Regions from separate parts of the Cupriavidus sp. USMAA2-4 genome, predicted to be linked through region 1. Evidence: predicted binding sites of a transcription regulator. Region 1 holds the regulator's gene; the other holds the start of a gene.
The links. The regulator NrdR, encoded in region 1, represses ribonucleotide reductase genes. The targets are predictions, from matches to a motif close to CACNANATNTNGTG.
Positions count from the first base shown of each region.

Region 2: BKK79_RS13675 (ribonucleoside-diphosphate reductase subunit alpha) is a predicted target of NrdR. The motif match lies at 3,891-3,904, and genes of this name have one in related genera.

Region 1 covers NZ_CP017748.1:3,649,808-3,658,890, reverse strand. Annotated here, with positions in the region: gene tolB (Tol-Pal system beta propeller repeat protein TolB) at 1-502, opposite strand, end outside; gene tolA (cell envelope integrity protein TolA) at 702-1,871, opposite strand; gene tolR (protein TolR) at 1,928-2,365, opposite strand; gene tolQ (protein TolQ) at 2,387-3,070, opposite strand; gene ybgC (tol-pal system-associated acyl-CoA thioesterase) at 3,067-3,471, opposite strand; ZMP/ZTP riboswitch at 3,589-3,689, shown strand; gene glyA (serine hydroxymethyltransferase) at 3,809-5,056, shown strand; gene nrdR (transcriptional regulator NrdR) at 5,217-5,684, shown strand; gene BKK79_RS16220 (hypothetical protein) at 6,066-6,605, shown strand; gene BKK79_RS16215 (PilW family protein) at 6,689-7,612, shown strand; gene BKK79_RS16210 (pilus assembly protein) at 7,609-8,247, shown strand; gene BKK79_RS41545 (PilC/PilY family type IV pilus protein) at 8,244-9,083, shown strand, end outside.
Region 2 covers NZ_CP017748.1:3,087,499-3,096,581, forward strand. Annotated here, with positions in the region: gene BKK79_RS13660 (sensor histidine kinase) at 1-1,317, shown strand, start outside; gene BKK79_RS13665 (sigma-54-dependent transcriptional regulator) at 1,383-3,056, shown strand; gene ampD (1,6-anhydro-N-acetylmuramyl-L-alanine amidase AmpD) at 3,049-3,672, shown strand; gene BKK79_RS13675 (ribonucleoside-diphosphate reductase subunit alpha) at 4,125-7,055, shown strand; gene BKK79_RS13680 (DUF190 domain-containing protein) at 7,285-7,614, shown strand; gene BKK79_RS13685 (glutathione S-transferase family protein) at 7,671-8,297, opposite strand; gene BKK79_RS13690 (AraC family transcriptional regulator) at 8,384-9,083, shown strand, end outside.

The DNA.
Region 1 (9,083 bases):
GCGAAACATAGGACAGCCGCGTGGCGAAGATGCCGCGTTCGCCCAGCAGCTTCTCATAGATGTAGTCGGCGATCTTGTGCGCGGTGACACGCAGCTGGCCCTGGTTGACGTTGAAGACGAGCCCGCCCAGGCTCTGCCCCTTGACGGTGTCGTAGAGGCGGAAGCGCACATCGTACTGGCCGCCGCCGGTGGGGGTCACGGTACCGGCGACGAAGGCATCGGCACCGCGCGTCTTCCAGCTGCCCAGGTCCACCTGCGCCGATTCGGCGACGGTGGCGCCGGACGGATCGACATTGCGGATGCGGCCGCTGCGCTGCAGGTCGGAACGGATGATGGCGGTCAGGCTCAACGGCGCCTGCGCCTCGCCCTGGAAGTTGGCGGTGGCCACCGGGAACTGGCTGGAGCCAACCCCGCTGATTTCGACATTGAGCTGCGCCTGTGCGCCACCGGCGGTGAACGCCAGCGTCACGGACAGCAGGATGGGGGCCCAGAGCTTTCGCATGCTGCTCCTCAATCAAGATCTAGATTCATGGGGCGCGGCCGGCGGGCGGCACGGCGCGGCGTAGCGCGCACCACGCGGGCATCGATATACCGCATGCTCGCGTTGGGCTGCGTCAGGCAACCCGAAATGGTAGCGATGGGACAGACCCCCGATATTGATAGTTGCACAAAGTTGCAAATCATAGGGGGCCGTGTCTGCCTCAGTCCTTGGGACGGAAAGTGATGGTGAAGTTGCCCGGCGCCTTGCCGTTCTCATCGCGCGGCAACGGGTCCGAACGCTCGACCGCGCGCAGCACGGCGTTGTCCCAGGCGGCATTGCCGCTCGACTTGCTGAGGCGGGCCGACATCAGCGAACCATCCGGCGCCAGTTGCACCGTCACCACGGCGGCCGGGTTGCCGGCGACGTCTTCGGTGAAGATGATGTTCGGCTTGACGCGGCGGCGCACGCGATCCGCATAGCCCGGCGAGGCCTTGCCGCCACTGCCGGCACCGGAGCCGGCCTGGCTGCCGACCCCGCCTCCGCCAGCGCCGCCGCCACCGGCCGCCATGGCCTGCAGGCGTGCCAGCTCGCCGCGGCGCTGGGCGTTGGCGGCCGCCTCGGCCTTGGCCTTGGCCTCGGCGTCGGCCTTTGCCTTGGCCTTGGCTTCGGCATCCGCCTTGGCCTTCGCTTCTGCCTTGGCCTCTGCCTTGGCCTTGGCATCCGCCTTGGCCTTGGCATCGGCTTCCGCCCGGGCCTTCGCTTCCGCGTCGGCCTTCGCCTTGGCGTCCGCCTCCTTGCGCTGCTGTTCCTTCAGCTGTTGCTGCTTGAGCTGCTGCTCTTTCAGCTGCTGCTCTTTCAGCTGCTGCTCTTTCAGCTGCTGCGCCCTGAGCTGCTGTTCCTTGAGCTGCTCCTTGCGCTGCTGCTCCTGCTGGGCCGCGAGCTGGGCCGCCTGCTGGGCCGCCTTGCGGCGTTCGTCTTCCTTGCGCTGGGCCGCCTGGCGCTCGGCCTCCTCGCGCGCCTGGCGCTCGCGCCGTTCCGCCTGCTTGCGCGCCTCTTCGCGCGCCGCGGCCTCGGCCTGCCGGCGCTTGAGCTGCTGCAGGGCGATGTCGGCCTCTTCCTCGGCCTGCTGGCGTGCCGACGGCGCGGGCGCAACCGGCGCAGGCTGCGTGACGGGCTGCGGGGGTGGCGGTGCCGGCGTGGGTGCGGGAGCGGGCGCCAGGTCGGCGGCCGTCCACAATTCGGCCTCGGAGCCGACCGGGGTGCTGCTCTGCCAGTGCACGCCGTAGTACAGCACCAGCCCCAGCAGCAGGTGCATCAGCAGGGCCAGCAGGAAGGAACGCAGGGTCCCCTTCTCGCGCACCGGCTGGTATGGATAGGCGGCCTTCTTCATCGACGCTTCGACACTCGCGGCAGGCGGGTTACGTTAGTGGGTCCCGGCGGGACGCCTTACTTGGACTTCACCATCAGGCCGACACGCTTGACGCCATCCGCCTTCAGCTCGGACATCACGTCCAGCACCGCCTCGTAGCGTACCGAGCGGTCGGCGGCGATCACCACCGGCTGGTCGGGATTCTCTTCCTGGCGCTGGTTGACGAAGGCGATCAGGCCGGCCTTGTCGAGCTTGCGGTCGAAGGCCTTGCCGGCACTGTCCTGGCCGCGCGCGCTCAACGCACCGTCCTCGTGCACGGTGACGACGATGGGCGGCGTCTTCTGCTGCGGGGTGGCGTTGGCCACCGTGGGCAGGTCGACCACGGCAGGGCTCACGATCGGCGCGGCCACCATGAAGATGACGAGCAGCACGAGCATCACGTCGATGTACGGCACGACGTTGATCTCGGCACTGGCGCGGCGGCGCGAGCCGCCGCGACGCTGGATGGCTGCCATAGCTTGGCTCCTTGCTGGCGATCAGCGCGTCTGGCGCTGCAGGATGTTCAGGAACTCTTCCATGAAGCTCTCGAAACGGATTGCCAGCCGATCGATCTCGGTCGCATAACGGTTGTAGGCGATCACCGCGGGAATGGCGGCAAACAGGCCGATGGCCGTGGCCACCAGCGCTTCGGCGATGCCGGGCGCCACCGAGGCCAGGGTGGCCTGCTGCACATTGGACAGGCCGCGGAAGGCGTTCATGATGCCCCACACGGTGCCGAACAGGCCGATATAGGGGCTGACCGAGCCGACCGAGGCCAGGAAGGGAAGATGCGATTCCAGCACATCCATCTCGCGCTGGTAGGCCGCGCGCATGGCGCGGCGGGCAGCGTCGAGCAGCGCTCCGGCGTCGTTGCTGCGCTCGCGCGCCTTCAGGAATTCACCCATGCCGGACTCGAAGATGCGTTCCAGCGCCCCGGTGTTGTGGCGGTTGTTGACCGCGCTGTTATACAGCGCCTGCAGGTCGCCGCCGGCCCAGAAATCGCGCTCGAAGCCTTCGGTCTGGCTGCGCGCGGCGCGCAGCGCCATGTGCTTGCGGAAGATGTAGGTCCACGAGAACAGGGACATCACCAGCAGCAGCGCCATGACGGCCTGCGCCAGCAGGCTGGCATGCAGCACCAGCGAAACGATGGACAGGTCTTGCGAGACGGTCACGGGATTCATCGGGCGGTCTTGATAGTTGCGAGGACGGGGGCGGGGATGGGGGCGGGTCGAAATGTGGACTTATCTACACAGCCGACCCGGATGGCGCCGGTCGCCAGCTGCTGCTCCCCGCGCCACGCTTCTTGGGCGAATTGGACCGAGGCCGGCCCGACCCGTTCAATCCGGGTCCGGATCTCGATCTGGTCGTCCAGGCGGGCGGGCGCATTGTATTCCACCGCCGTGCTCCTGACGACGAAGACCACGCCGGCCTCGTCGGACAGGGCCTGCTGGCCGATGCCGAGCGACCGCAGCCATTCGGTGCGGGCGCGTTCGAAGAATTTCAGGTAGTTGGCGTAGAACACTACGCCGCCCGCGTCGGTATCTTCCCAATACACGCGCAGGGTCCAGACAAAGTTCGTCATGGCCGCGATTGTAGCGGAGCCGTGCGCGACATTGACGTAAACCCTTGGCCTGCCCGCCACAGCCATGCCGCGCCGCTTGCGGCCGGCCCGAGGCTCGCGTAGACTCGCGCCAACCATTCCATCTTGCGCGACTGGCGAAGTCAGTGGGCACTACCACGAGGAAGCGCAAGTTCTCTGGCGTGAAGTTCAGACGCCTGCCGCTCGCCTGGGCAGCGAATGGGAAGCAGGGTGCGCCCTGCGCCGGCCGCAACCAGGCCGGTGCAGGTCGCATGTGCCTTCCCCCGCGCGCCCTACCCCCGAAGCCAAGTCGGATCCCCTTTTCAAGACGAATCCCGCCATGTTCGAACGCAGCCGCTATACGATCGACCAGATCGATCCGGAACTCTTCGCCGCCATCCAGAAGGAAGACCAGCGCCAGGAAGATCACATCGAGCTGATCGCCTCGGAAAACTACACCTCGCCGGCCGTGATGGCCGCGCAGGGCTCGCAGCTGACCAACAAGTACGCCGAGGGCTATCCCGGCAAGCGCTACTACGGCGGCTGCGAGTACGTCGACGTCGTCGAGCAACTGGCGATCGACCGCGTCAAGCAACTGTTTGGCGCCGAAGCCGCCAACGTGCAGCCGAATTCCGGCTCGCAGGCCAACCAGGGCGTGTTCTTCGCCGTGCTGAAGCCGGGCGACACCATCATGGGCATGAGCCTGGCCGAAGGCGGTCACCTGACCCACGGCATGGCCCTCAATATGAGCGGCAAGTGGTTCAACGTGGTCAGCTACGGCCTGAACGCCCAGGAAGACATCGACTACGACGCACTGGAAAAACTGGCCCAGGAAAAGAAGCCCAAGCTGATCATCGCCGGCGCGTCCGCCTTCGCCCTGCGCATCGACTTCGAGCGCATCGCCCGCGTGGCCAAGTCCATCGGCGCCTACTTCATGGTCGACATGGCCCACTACGCCGGCCTGATCGCCGCCGGCGTCTATCCGAACCCGGTGCCGCATGCCGACTTCGTCACCACCACCACGCACAAGAGCCTGCGCGGCCCGCGCGGCGGCGTGATCCTGATGAAGGCCGAGCACGAGAAGGCCATCAACTCGGCCATCTTCCCCGGCATCCAGGGCGGCCCGCTGATGCACGTGATCGCCGGCAAGGCCGTGGCCTTCAAGGAAGCACTGGCGCCCGAGTTCAAGGCCTACCAGCAACAGGTGGTGAAGAACGCCGCTGTGCTGGCCGAGACCCTGATCGCGCGCGGCCTGCGCATCGTCTCCGGCCGCACCGAGAGCCACGTGATGCTGGTCGACCTGCGCGCCAAGCAGATCACCGGCAAGGAAGCCGAGAAGATCCTCGGCGACGCGCACATCACCGTCAACAAGAACGCCATCCCCAACGACCCGGAAAAGCCCTTCGTCACCTCGGGCATCCGCCTGGGCTCGCCGGCCATGACCACCCGCGGCTTCAAGGAAGAAGAAGCCCGCCAGGTCGCCAACCTGATCGCCGACGTGCTGGACAACCCGCACGACGAGGCCAATATCGCGCGCGTGCGCGAGCAGGTCGCCGCGCTGACCAAGCGCTTCCCGGTCTACGGTTGAGGCATTAAGACCGCCTGCCCCGCCGCCCGCCCGGGCGGTGCCAGGCTCGGGCATGCCGGCAGCCGGCATGCCCGCCCGCCCCCTCGTCAAGGCGGGCGCGCCATGACAGAATCACAATACGGCCGGCGCAGCCGCTCCATACATCCCAAGGTGGTCAGGCATGAAATGTCCCTTCTGCGGTCATTCCAACACGCAGGTGCTTGACACCCGCATGTCCGAAGAGGGCGACACCGTGCGCCGCCGCCGGCGCTGCGAATCCTGCGACCGCCGCTTCACCACCTACGAGCGCATCGAACTGTTCTTCCCCGCCATCGTCAAGAAGAACGGCTCGCGCGAGGACTACGTCCGCGCCAAGCTCAAGGACTCCATGCGCACCGCGCTGCGCAAGCGCCCGGTCTCGGCCGAGGCCATCGACGATGCCATCACCCGCATCGAGGAAAAACTGCTGTCGCTGGGCCAGAAGGAACTGCTCAGCAGCCAGGTCGGCGAACTGGTGATGCGCGAGCTGCGCAAGCTGGACAAGATCGCCTACATCCGCTTTGCCTCGGTCTACCGGAGCTTCGAGGACGTGTCGGAATTCCGCGAAGTGCTGGAAGAGATTTCCGCCAGCCCGGCCCGCAAGGCCTGAGCGCCGCCTCCCTTCAATCCTTTCGCTTCACGCTTCTGACTGCCGTCGCCAGCGCCGGCTCGTGGCTGGTGTTGATGCTTCAGCCCGGCAGGCTGGCGTCGGCGCAGGTGTTGACCTCGTGCCCGCGCTGACGCAGTTGCGGTTCACGCCATGCGTGACATGGGAGTAGCTGCCGGCGCTGCCCAGGTTCTTGAAGTGGCGGATGCCGGGTAGTGTACCGGCCGACCCGGGGCAGGTCTTGCCGGCATGCCTCCATCGCATCCTGGTCCTCGGCGACAGGCCGGCGGGCGCAACATGATGACGCCAACTCGTGACAGGCCGACACGTCGGTCCGGCAGCCAGTCCCTATGCTGACCGGTAACCAGATCGACGGAGGCTGCCATGCCAGGTCCTGCTCCCATCCGCACCCACTGTCCCGGCGGCACCGACGGCGCCGGCCATCGCTATCGCCCCATCCGCAGCGGCCGGGCAGGCCTGTTCCGGCGCAGCGGGATGGCCGGCCGCCGCGGCCGTCGCCACCTGGTGCCCCCAGCGCACCCCGGCGCGCATGCGCGCCGCTTGCCATGCCGCCGGCACCCACGCAAGCGGCCCGGATACGTCCTGACTGAAAGCCTGGCTGCGCTTGCCCTGGCCATCATGGCCATGCTGCCGCTCGCCGGGCTCTCGCCGCATGCACTGCAGGCCTTGCGCCATGCCGAGGCCTTCGGCGCCGCCACCCGCGCCGCGGTCGAGCTGATCGAAGCCGACGCGCCGGAGCGGGCACTCCCCCCGCTCCAGGGCGCGGGCGTACTGGCGCTGCGCTCCTGCGACCGCCTCGACAGCCTCGGCTGCGCTGCCGGGCGCCGGCTGGCGGTCGCGCGGCTGGCCCGCGCCGGCCTGGCGCCGCAGGATATGGCGCTCGTGCTGTGGAGCCGCCCGTGACCGGCGGCGCCCGCCGAAACTCCCAAGCCAGGTCGCGGACGTCGCCGGCTCCCGCTGCGCGCCGCCACCACGGCGGGCACGGCATGCGGACCGGGCAATATCGCGGCCTGTCGCTGGTCGAGCTGCTGGTCGGACTGGTACTCGGCCTGCTGGTGATGGGCCTGGCCGCCGTCACTTTCCAGGCGCTGCAGGCCGCCTACCGGCTGGCGGTGGACCGCATCCTGCTCGAGGAACGCGGCCAGCGCGCGCTGGCAGCCGTGGCGCACCTGGTCCGCCACGCCGGCTGGCGTCCGGCCGACGCCCCCGCGCTGCCACCCGGCGCGCCGCCGGTGCTCAGCGGGCGCGACGACTGCGGCCAGCCGGCGATCGGCCAGGCACTTTCCTGCGGGCGGCGCGCCACGGGCGCGAGCGACGCCCTGCTGGTTCGCCTGAGCGGCAGCGCGCAAGGCAGCGACCCGACCGTCCCGGACGGGACCATGACCGACTGCGGCGGCTACCCGCTTGCCATGCAGGCGGTCGACGAAGCCGGTGCCCCGGTCGCCGGACATGCCGCGGCCAACCTGCTCTATCTCGGCGTCGGCAACGATGGCGAGCCCCAATTGCTGTGCCGCTACCCCAGCCGGCGGGCCGGGCGGGCACTGGCCGGCGCGTGGACCTCCGGCGCGCTCGTGCGCGGTGTGGAAACGCTGCAGTTCCGCTACGGCGTGGACCGCGATGGCGACGGCGCCGTCGACGACTTCCTTTCCGCCGCGGAGATCGAGGACGGCGGTGCCGCCTGGAACCAGGTACGTGCCGTGCAGGTGGCCATGGTCCTGCGCGGCGAACGGCCGCAGGCCGGCGCCGGCCCGGCCGCCCCCCTGCTCCTGTTGCCGCGCCGTCCGCAGGACGTGCCCGCCGCGCCCGGTAGCGACACCGTATTCCTGCCAGCCGATGGTCACGGACTGGTGCGCAAGGTCTTCGCCGCCACCTTCCGCCTGCGCAACCCGATGGAGCACGGCGCACCATGAGCCCGTCGCCTCGACACCACCCCAGCCCGGCCCTGCGCCGATGCCGAGCGTGCGACCGCGGCGGCGCCACCTTGCTGGCGACGGCAGTCCTGCTGCTATCGGCAGCAGGCTGCGCGCTCGCCCTGCTGTCCTTCCTGCTTTCAGCCAGGCAACTCGCCACGCTGCAGTTGGAGCGCGAGATCGCCCTGCACGCGGCGGAGGCAGCCCTGCTCGACGCCGAGGCCGACATCGCCCAGTCGCTGCGCGCGGTGGCCAGCGGCGACGGCACACGCCTGGCGGATTGGCCGCTCCCCGGACAATGCGGCAGCGGTCCGCTGCGAGGGCTGTGCCGCACCGAACGCGGCGGCGTGCCAGCCTGGCGGGCCTGGCTCGAGGCCGGCCAGGGCCTGCACGAAATGGGCGTCGGCTTCGGCGACATCACTGGCAACCGATTGCCGCAGCTGCCGCCGGAGGCTGCCGGCGTCACCCTGCGGCCGCGCTACCTGATCGAGCGCCTGCCCGACAGCGCGGGAGACAGCCCCCCGGCTTCCGGCTACGGCGAGACACTCCCGCTGCCACGCCTGCGCTTTACCGCCATCGGCCTGGGCCGCGGCGCCGTGGCGCGCGCCGTGCTGCAGAGCGAGTTCCAGCCATGAGCGCCATCGTCATCGTGCGTTTCGTCGGGGCGGCCATGCCGACGCTGGGTGCGCTGGGCGTGGCGGCGGGCCTGGCCTGCCTGCCCTCCCCGGCCTGTCGCGCGACCGCCGGCCCCGGCCCAGACGGACGGCCGACGCCGGCGGTGCCGGCCGGCCTGGTGTTCCTGGCAGGAGCGGACGGACGCCTGACGGCGCGCGCCCTGCCTGCGGACGACAAGGCCGGGCCGGCGCCAGCCCGCTGGCAGGTGACGGTAGCGGTCCCGCGCCAGGCCGGAGCCGGCGAGCGCCGTCCTGCGCGACCGGTGAGCCTGCCTCCGCCCGCCTGGCTGCCGGGACAGCAGGGACACGCCGCTTTCGTGGCACGCCAGGCCGACCGCCCCGCCCTGGTCTGGCTCGGCGCCGGCGACGGCCGGCTGCGCGCCTTCGACGCCGCCACCGGCGCGGTGCTTGCCGCGGTCGCCCCACCCCGCTTCACCACCGGCGCCGGGGAGGCACCGCCGAGCGGCCCGCCCTGCCCGGCTCCGCAGGCCGCCGACGTCCGCCTGCTCGACGGCGCCTGGCGCACCGTCCTGCTTTGCAGCGTGCAACTCGGTGGTACGCCGGCGGCCGCCTTCGCCCTCTACGTGCTCGATGTCACCCGCGTCGTCGCCGGCAGCCCGCCCCCCGCGGTGCTGCTGGCACGCGCCGCCTCGCCAGCGCTGGCATTGACCGCCACCGGGCCGCTGCGCGCGCTCGCCCTCGGCAAGCCGCAACAGCCCCGCTGGCACGTGATGGCCACGACCGGCCCGTCGGCCAGCGGAGATGGTCCCGGCCTCGCCATGCTGCCACTGGACGTG
Region 2 (9,083 bases), 560 kb from region 1:
GTGGTGCTGCTCGGCGTGCAGCCCGCCGAGCGCGGCGGCGATCCGCGCGCGGCGGGCGCACAGCGCGAAGCCATCCTGTTCGACCTGCGCCGCATCCCGCGGCTGCAGCCGCTGGCGGAAATGCTGCGCGACTGGCTGCGCAGCCGCGACGACGCGCCGCGCATCCTGCAGTTGCTGCCCCTGCCGCTGCGGCCTTCCTCGGGCGGCGGGCCCATCCTGCACACCCGCCTGCGCCTGCGTTTCCTGCTGCCGGGCGTGGCCGGCCTGCGCTCCACCTTCGCCGCGTCCCTGTCGACGCACACCCTGGGCTCGGCATCGTCGATGCGCACGGCGGCCTGGAACGAGATGTCGCCCGAGGCGGCTGCGCGCCTGCGCCTGGCCATCGCGCAGAACGAGGCGATGTCCTGGAGTCCCGAGGACGAAGCCCTGCTGCGCAGCGAGATGCGCGACACCGTGCTGGTGCATATCGAGAGCTGGGAGCGCATCGCCGAGCAGGTCCAGCAGGAGAAGCTGGCCGCGATGGGACGGCTGGTGGCCAGCGTGGCGCATCAGATCCGCAATCCGCTGGCGGCGATCAGCCAGGCCAGCGAGCTGCTGGCGGACTCCGGACGGCGCGGCGCGCGGGCCGAGGGCGACGTCGACGCGCGCCTGCTGCGCATCATCAGCGACAACGTGCGGCGGCTCGACCAGGTGGTCTCGGACGTGCTGCAGATGTCGCGCCGCCCGCGTACCGAGCGCAGTGCCGTGGACCTGAACAAGGCGCTGCCGGAAATCGTGGCGCGCTGGCGCGCGGAGATGCGCTCGCGCTCGGCGCGCGCCGAGGCGGTGGCCGGCGCGGCGCCGCCTGCGGGCCCCGGCCATGAAGTCAATGCCAATGCCATCCGCCTGACGGTCGATGTGGCCAGGCCGGTCATCTTCGAGCCGTCGCAGCTGCAACAGGTGGTCGGCAACCTGCTCGACAACGCCTGGCGCTACTGCAGCCGCCGGCCCGGCGCGATCCGCCTGCTGGCGCATGCGCTGGACCAGCACCATGCCGAGCTGATCGTCTGGAACGATGGCAGCGAGGTCTCGCGCGAGCACCAGCGCAGCCTGTTCGAGCCCTTCTTCACCAGCAATGCCCAGGGTACCGGCCTGGGATTGTTCATGGCGCGCGAGCTGTGCGGCGCCAACGATGCCCAGGTGCGCTACGGCACCATTTCGCTGGAGGCGCTGCTCGAGCGCACGGGGATGCTGGCGCCGGCCGCGCGCGATACACTGCCGTCCAAGGCCTTCGTGCTGACCTTGCGCATCGACACGCCGGAGACCGGCGGCACCTGAGGCCGGCCGAGCCTCCCGTCCAGACCGACCACGCGACCCAGCGCCCACTCCACCGCACGCCGCCCATGCCGTTCCGACCTTCCGGCCCCGATCCCATCCTCGTCATCGACGACGAAGCCGATCTGCGCGAACTGCTCGACATCTCGATCCGCCGCATGGGCCATGACGTGGTGCTGGCCGGCTCGCTGGCCGAGGCGCGCGAAAAGCTGGCCCGCGGGCACTACAGCCTGGTGCTGACGGACATGCGGCTGGGCGACGGGCTCGGCATCGAGATCGTGCGGCAGCTGTCGAGCGCGCCCGAGCGCGTGCCGGTGGCCGTGCTGACGGCCTACGGCAGCGCCGACAATGCGGTCGAGGCACTGAAGGCCGGTGCTTTCGACTACATCGCCAAGCCGGTCTCGCTGGAGCAGTTGCGCAACCTGATCCTGAACGCGCTCGGCCGGCAGCAGCGCGACGGCGCGGAGGTGTCGGCGGGCGATGCCGCCAACCGGGCCGCCGACCTGCTGCCGGGCCATTCGGCGGCCATGCAGGAGGTGCGGCGCGCGCTGGCCCGGCTGGCGCGCAGCATGGCGCCCATCGTGATCAGCGGCGAATCCGGCAGCGGCAAGGAGCGTGCCGCGCGCGCCATCCACGCCATCAGCGCGCGCGCGGCGCATCCGTTCGTGGCAGTCAACTGCGGGGCCATTCCGGAGACGCTGATGGAGTCGGAGTTCTTCGGCTACGTCAAGGGCGCCTTCACCGGGGCCGACAGCGAACGCGGCGGCTTCTTCCATGCCGCCAACGGCGGCACGCTGATGCTCGACGAGGTGGCCGACCTGCCGCTGGCGATGCAGGTCAAGCTGCTGCGTGCGCTGCAGGAGCGGCGTGTGCGCAAGATCGGCGCCAGCCGCGAGGATCTCGTCGACGTGCGGGTGGTCTGCGCCAGCCACAAGGACCTGGCCGCCATGGTGGCGGCGGGCCAGTTCCGCCAGGATCTCTACTACCGCCTCAACGTGCTGGAACTGCGCATGCCCACGCTGCGCGAGCGCGCGGAAGACGTGCCGGTGCTGGCGCGGGCCATTCTCGCCCACCTGGCCGGCCGCTACGGCGACCCGCGCGCCAAGCGGCTGTCGCCGGCGGCGCTCGAGCGGCTGTCGGCCTACCGCTTTCCCGGCAACGTGCGCGAATTGGAGAATCTGCTGGAGCGGGCCTACGCCTTCGCCGAGGGCGAGCACATCGACGTGGCCGATCTCGGGCCGCTGGAGGCAGGCACGGAGCGCCCCGGCCTGCTGGCGCCGCCCGCCGCGCCCGCGGCCTACTATGCGCCGTGGCCGGGCGGCGCGCTGTGGGCGCCGGTGGCAGCGCCCGCGCTGGCGCCCGTCGCCCTGCCCACCGGACTGCCGGCGGCACCGGAGCCGGTGCCGGTGCCGACCGCGTCCGCGTCGGTCGTGCTGGCCGACGATGCGATCGGCGCGATCGGCGCGCCCGTGGTCTTCCCGATCGACCTGCCGGCGCGGCTGGAGGCGCTGGAGCGCAGCCTGATCCTGCAGGCGCTGCAGCAGACCGGCTTCAACCGCACGGCGGCGGCGCCGCTGCTGGGCCTGAGCTTCCGCCAGCTGCGCTACCGCATCCAGCAACTCGGCATCCGCGGCGACGGGCGCGAGGAAGCGGGCGAGGCCCTAGATGCGGCGGACGGCATCGAGGGCACCGAGATATCGGGATGCACCGACCCGCTGGCCACAGGGAGGCACGATGGCTGAGCGGCGTTCCAGGTACCTGCGGCCCGCATTGCGTCCCGGCGCCGACGGCTGGGTGGCGGCGGCGCGCCGCGTGGACTCGCCGAATTTCGACGAGCGTCCCGCCGGCATGCCGGTCGGGCTGGTGGTGCTGCACAACATCAGCCTGCCGCCCGGGCAGTTCGGCAGCGGCGACATCGAGGCCTTCTTCCAGAACCGGCTCGACGCCACCCGCCATCCCTTCTTCGCCACCATCCACGACGTGCGCGTGTCGGCCCACTTCCTGGTTGCGCGCGATGGCGAGCTGATCCAGTTCGTCTCCTGCAATGCGCGCGCCTGGCATGCCGGCCTGTCCGATTTCTTCGGCCGGGAGCGTTGCAACGATTTCTCCATCGGCATCGAGATCGAGGGCTGCGACGACCTGCCGTTCACGGCCGCCCAGTACGACACGGTGGCCGCCCTGGTGCGGGAGCTGCTGGCAGCCTACCCCTCGGTGGGCGCGCTGGCCGGTCACAGCGACATCGCGCCCGGACGGAAGACCGATCCGGGCCCGCACTTCGACTGGGACCGGCTGGCCGGCGAGGCTGGCCTGGCGCCGGCGCTGCTGCCTTACCGCACGGTGAGGCCGGCTGGCAAGTGAATCCTGACGGTGCTTGTGGCTATCGGCTGCCGTCGGCCAATCGAAAAAATTTCTCTACAATATGCGCCCCCGCACCATGCGGCGCCCAAGCCTTGCGCTATGCGGCCTGGCGGCCATGCGGCAGCGCGCAAGGCCGGCACCGCTCGGCAAAAACTAAGTTGTCAAGACTGGTCAACGCGTGTCGTTTCACTATACTTAGTCCAGTTTTCTGATCCGGCCACTATATCTAGTGGTCGGGCAGCGTGCTCGCCTGGATGTGACCCAGGGGACGCAGCCGTCGCGATGCAGGCATCGCGCGGCCGGCGGCCCGGGACACCGGGCGTCCAGTCTTTCGAGTCCCCTGCAGATGTAGCAAGCCGCTTGCCGTTCCGGCCCCGTGCCGGCGGTGGGATTGTTCAGTGCGCATTTGCTGGGGACTCTGTCGTTTTCACCCCGGGAAACAGGAGTGCTTCATGCAGACGGCCCAGAACGAAATCACAGCCGGCGTGGCCAATCCCGCCGGCGCTGCAGCGCCCCAGCAGTCGACTGCCGCCGCTAACAGCGGCTACCAGGATCACAAGATCATCCGGCGCAACGGCGCCGTGGTGGCATTCGAGCCCAGCAAGATCACGGTGGCCATGACCAAGGCCTTCCTCGCCGTCAACGGCGGGCAGGGCGCCGCTTCCGCGCGCGTGCGCGAGCTGGTCGAGCAGCTGACGCAGGGCGTGGTGCGCGCGCTGCTGCGCAGCCGTCCGAACGGCGGTACCTTCCATATCGAGGATGTGCAGGACCACGTCGAGCTGGCGCTGATGCGCTCGGGCGAACACGAGGTGGCCCGTGCCTACGTGCTCTACCGCGAGAAGCGCACGCAGGAGCGCGCCCAGGCCAGCGCCCAGGCGGTGGCCCGCGTGCAGCAGGGCGGCGTGACGGTCAACGTCACCGACGGCGGCCAGAGCAGGCCGCTGGACCTGGCCGCGCTGCATGCGCTGATCGACAACGCCTGCAGCGGCCTCGGCCAGAGCGTCAGTGCCGAGCCGATCCTGCGGGAAACGCTGAAGAACCTGTATGACGGCGTGCCGATGAGCCAGGTCTACGACTCGGCCATCCTGGCCGCGCGTACCCTGATCGAGAAGGACCCGGACTACAGCCAGGTCACCGCCCGCATCCTGCTGCACACCATCCGCAAGGAAATCCTCGGCGCCGAGGTGACCCAGGCCGAGATGGCGACGCGCTACGCCGAGTACTTCCCGAAGTTCATCGCGCGCGGCATCCAGGCCGAACTGCTCGACGAGAAGCTGGCCACCTTCGACCTGGCCCGCCTGGGCGCGGCGCTCGACGCCTCGCGCGACTTCCAGTTCAACTACCTCGGCCTGCAGACGCTGTACGACCGCTACTTCCTGCACATCGATGAAGTGCGCATCGAGATGCCGCAGGCCTTCTTCATGCGCGTGGCCATGGGCCTGGCGCTGAACGAGGCCGACCGCGAGGCGCGTGCCATCGAGTTCTACCAGCTGCTGTCCTCGTTCGACTTCATGTCGTCGACGCCGACGCTGTTCAACTCGGGCACCCAGCGCTCGCAGCTGTCCTCGTGCTACCTGACCACCGTGTCGGACGACCTGGAAGGCATCTACGAGGCACTGAAGGAGAACGCGCTGCTGTCGAAGTTCGCCGGCGGCCTGGGCAACGACTGGACCAATGTGCGCGCGCTCGGCTCGCACATCAAGGGCACCAACGGCAAGTCGCAGGGCGTGGTGCCGTTCCTGAAGGTGGTCAACGACACCGCGGTGGCGGTCAACCAGGGCGGCAAGCGCAAGGGCGCGGTGTGCGCCTACCTGGAGACGTGGCACCTCGACATCGAGGAATTCCTCGAACTGCGCAAGAACACCGGCGACGACCGCCGCCGCACGCACGACATGAACACGGCGAACTGGATTCCCGACCTGTTCATGAAGCGCGTGATGGAGAACGCGGAATGGACGCTGTTCTCGCCGTCGACCTGCCCGGACCTGCACGACAAGGTCGGCAAGGCCTTCGAGCAGGCCTACCTGGGCTACGAGGCCAAGGCCGCCAGCGGCGAGCTGAAGCTGTTCAAGAAGATCCCGGCGGTGCAGCTGTGGCGCAAGATGCTGGGCATGCTGTTCGAGACCGGCCATCCGTGGATCACCTTCAAGGATCCCTGCAACATCCGCAGCCCGCAGCAGCACGTGGGCGTGGTGCACAGCTCCAACCTGTGCACCGAGATCACGCTGAACACCAATGAGAGCGAGATCGCGGTCTGCAACCTCGGCTCGGTCAACCTGGTGGCGCACCTGAAGCAGCAGGCCGACGGCAGCTACGTGCTCGACCACGCCAAGCTGCAGAAGACCATCCGCACCGCGATGCGCATGCTCGACAACGTGATCGACATCAACTACTACGCGGTGGACAAGGCGCGCAATTCCAACCTGCGCCATCGTCCGGTCGGCATGGGCATCATGGGCTTCCAGGACTGCCTGCACGTGCTGCGCTTGCCCTATGCCAGCGACGCCGCGGTGCAGTTCGCCGACACCTCGATGGAAGCGGTGTGCTACTACGCGTACCAGGCCTCGACCGAACTGGCCGAAGAGCGCGGCCGCTACAGCAGCTACGACGGCTCGCTGTGGGATCGCGGCATCCTGCCGCAGGACTCGCTCAAGCTGCTGGGCGAGGAGCGCGGCGGCTACCTCGACGTGGACCTGTCCTCGACCATGGACTGGGACAGCCTGCGCGCGCGCATCAAGCAGCACGGCATGCGCAACTCGAACTGCATCGCGATCGCGCCGACGGCCACCATCTCGAACATCATCGGCGTGTCGGCCTGTATCGAGCCGACCTTCCAGAACCTGTACGTCAAGTCGAACCTGTCGGGCGAGTTCACCGTGGTCAACGACTACCTGGTGCGCGACCTGAAGGCACGCGGCCTGTGGGACGAGGTGATGGTCGCCGACCTGAAGTACTTCGACGGCTCGCTGGCCCGCATCGACCGCATCCCGCAGGACCTGCGCGATATCTATGCGACGGCCTTCGAGGTGGAGCCGAGCTGGCTGGTGGAAGCGGCCAGCCGTCGCCAGAAGTGGATCGACCAGGCCCAGTCGCTGAACATCTACATGGCCGGCGCATCGGGCAAGAAGCTGGACGACACCTACAAGCATGCCTGGCTGCGCGGCCTGAAGACCACCTACTACCTGCGCACCATGGCGGCCACCCACGTGGAGAAGTCCACGGTGACGCGCGGCTCGCTGAACGCCGTGTCGTCGGGCAGCGACGGCGGCTCCGCGCTGGACGCCGCCGCGGCATCGGCCCCGGCCATGCCGGAGGCCGAGGGCGCGGTATGCACGATGCGTCCGGGCGACCCCGGCTTCGAGGAATGCGAGGCTTGCCAGTAAGGCGGTAGGGCAGGGCACGGGCCCGCCGCAGCCGGACGGCTGCGGCGGTGCTCCCAGCCAGCACGGGCCGGTGCCGGGGTTTCCCGGCACCGGCCCGTTTCCATTGGTGCGCCGGGTTTCGGGTTGCCGGCGGCCCCGCCGTCGGCCGGCCGGGGGTCGCCTAGACTGGAGCAGGAGCCGCGCCGGGCACGCGCCTGCGTCGTGCCGCGCGGCGGCATGGGGGCATATCGTGGAAGGCTATCAGATCACCCTGTACACGGTCGAAAGCCGGCGGCACCGCGGCAAGCAGCTTTCCCACTGGCTGATGGAGGTGATGCGCGACCTCAAGCTGCAGGGCGCGACGCACCTGGTGGCGGCCGAGGGCATCGGGCACCATCACCGGCTGCACAGCTGGCACTTCGTCGAACTGACCGACCGGCCGGAGCAGATCACGCTGATCGCCACCGCGGCGGAGGCCGATGCCCTGTTCGCGCGGCTTGCCGAGGAGCCGGTGGAGATCTTCTATACGCGTTCTCCGGTGGAGTTCGGCCTCGCAGGCGGCGGGGCGCGCGCGCATTGAGCCGGGCGTCGCCGGGGTGGCAGGCGCGTCCCAGGGCTGGTACGGGGCCGCCCTGCTCAGGCTTTTGCGGCCAGCTCCGCATCCAGCGCTTGCGCCCGCTGCACGGCCGGCCGCGCCTGGAAGCGCTCCAGGTAGGCGCCAACCGCCGGCGAGCGCGGCATCAGCTTGAAAGCGCAGATCCTGCCGAGCGCGCTGCCCCACAACACGTCCGCCGCAGTGAAGCGTTCGCCGAGCAGCCAGGGACCTGGCTGCAATTGCTGTTCGATCGCGCCGACCACGGCCTCATAGCTGCCGTAGGGCGACATGCTGGCCGGGCCCGCTTCGCGCTGCATCGCGCGATCGACCATGGCCGGTTCGAAACAGGAGCCGTAGAACACCATCCAGCGCAGGTAGGCGCCGCGCAGCGGATCCCCCGGCGCGGGCGACAGGCCCCGCTCCGCGTAGAGTTCGGCAAGGTACAGGAAGATCGCGGCCTGCTCGGTGACGATGCTGTCGCCGTGGCGCAGCGCGGGCACCTTGCCCATCGGGTTGAGCGCCAGGTAGGCCGGTTCGCGTTGCTGCATGGCCTTCAGGTCGAGTACCTGCAGCGTGTGCTCGGCCTGGAGTTCCTCGACCAGGATGCGCGCGCCGGCCGAGCGGCTGTTAGGGGCGTGGAACAGCGTAATATGACGATTCGTAGACATCGCGGACTCCGCAGGAACGAGGTGAGGGAAGAACTCCGGATTGTTTTTATAGGCGTGCGCGTCCTTCCGGTCTTGGAAAAATGCGCATGAGCACGCCGCTGCGGCCCGTGACCGAACGGCCCAAGGGCGTTGTCGCGCCAACGTCGGCCAGCCGAAAATTCCGCCTGGCGCGCTACCAGCCGCCGGCCGGCCTGGCAGCCTTTCTCGACCATGCCTGGCTGGTGGAGTGGGATCTGCGCGGCCAGCCTGCCTACACGCAGCGAACCTTGCCCTATCCCTGCGTCAATCTCGTGTTCGACGCCGGCCGCACTGCGCTCTTCGGCGTGGTGCGCGGCGCCTTCGACTACACCTTGGCTGGCCGGGGCCGCGCGCTGGGCCTGCGATTCCGTCCCGGCGCCTTCCGCGCCGTGCTGGGCCGGCCCGTGCACACCGTCACCGACCGCGTGCTGCCGTTGCCGGCGGTATTCGCCGGTCTCGATGACGAGGCGGCTGCCGGCTTCGAGCGCGCGGTGCTCGAAGCCGGAGACGATGCCGCCATGGTCGCTGCCGCGGCGGACTTCCTGCAGCCCCGCCTGCCGCCGCCGGATGCGCGCGTGGAGAGACTGCAGGCCATCCTGGCGCAGGCCGCCGGGGATGGGCTGCTGACCCGGGTGGAAGCGCTGGCGGAGCGGGCCGGCATGAGCGTGCGGGCCCTGCAGCAGTGCTTTGCCGACTATCTGGGCGTGAGCCCGAAGTGGGTGGTCCGGCGCTACCGGCTGCATGAAGCCGCCGACCGGCTGGCGGGCG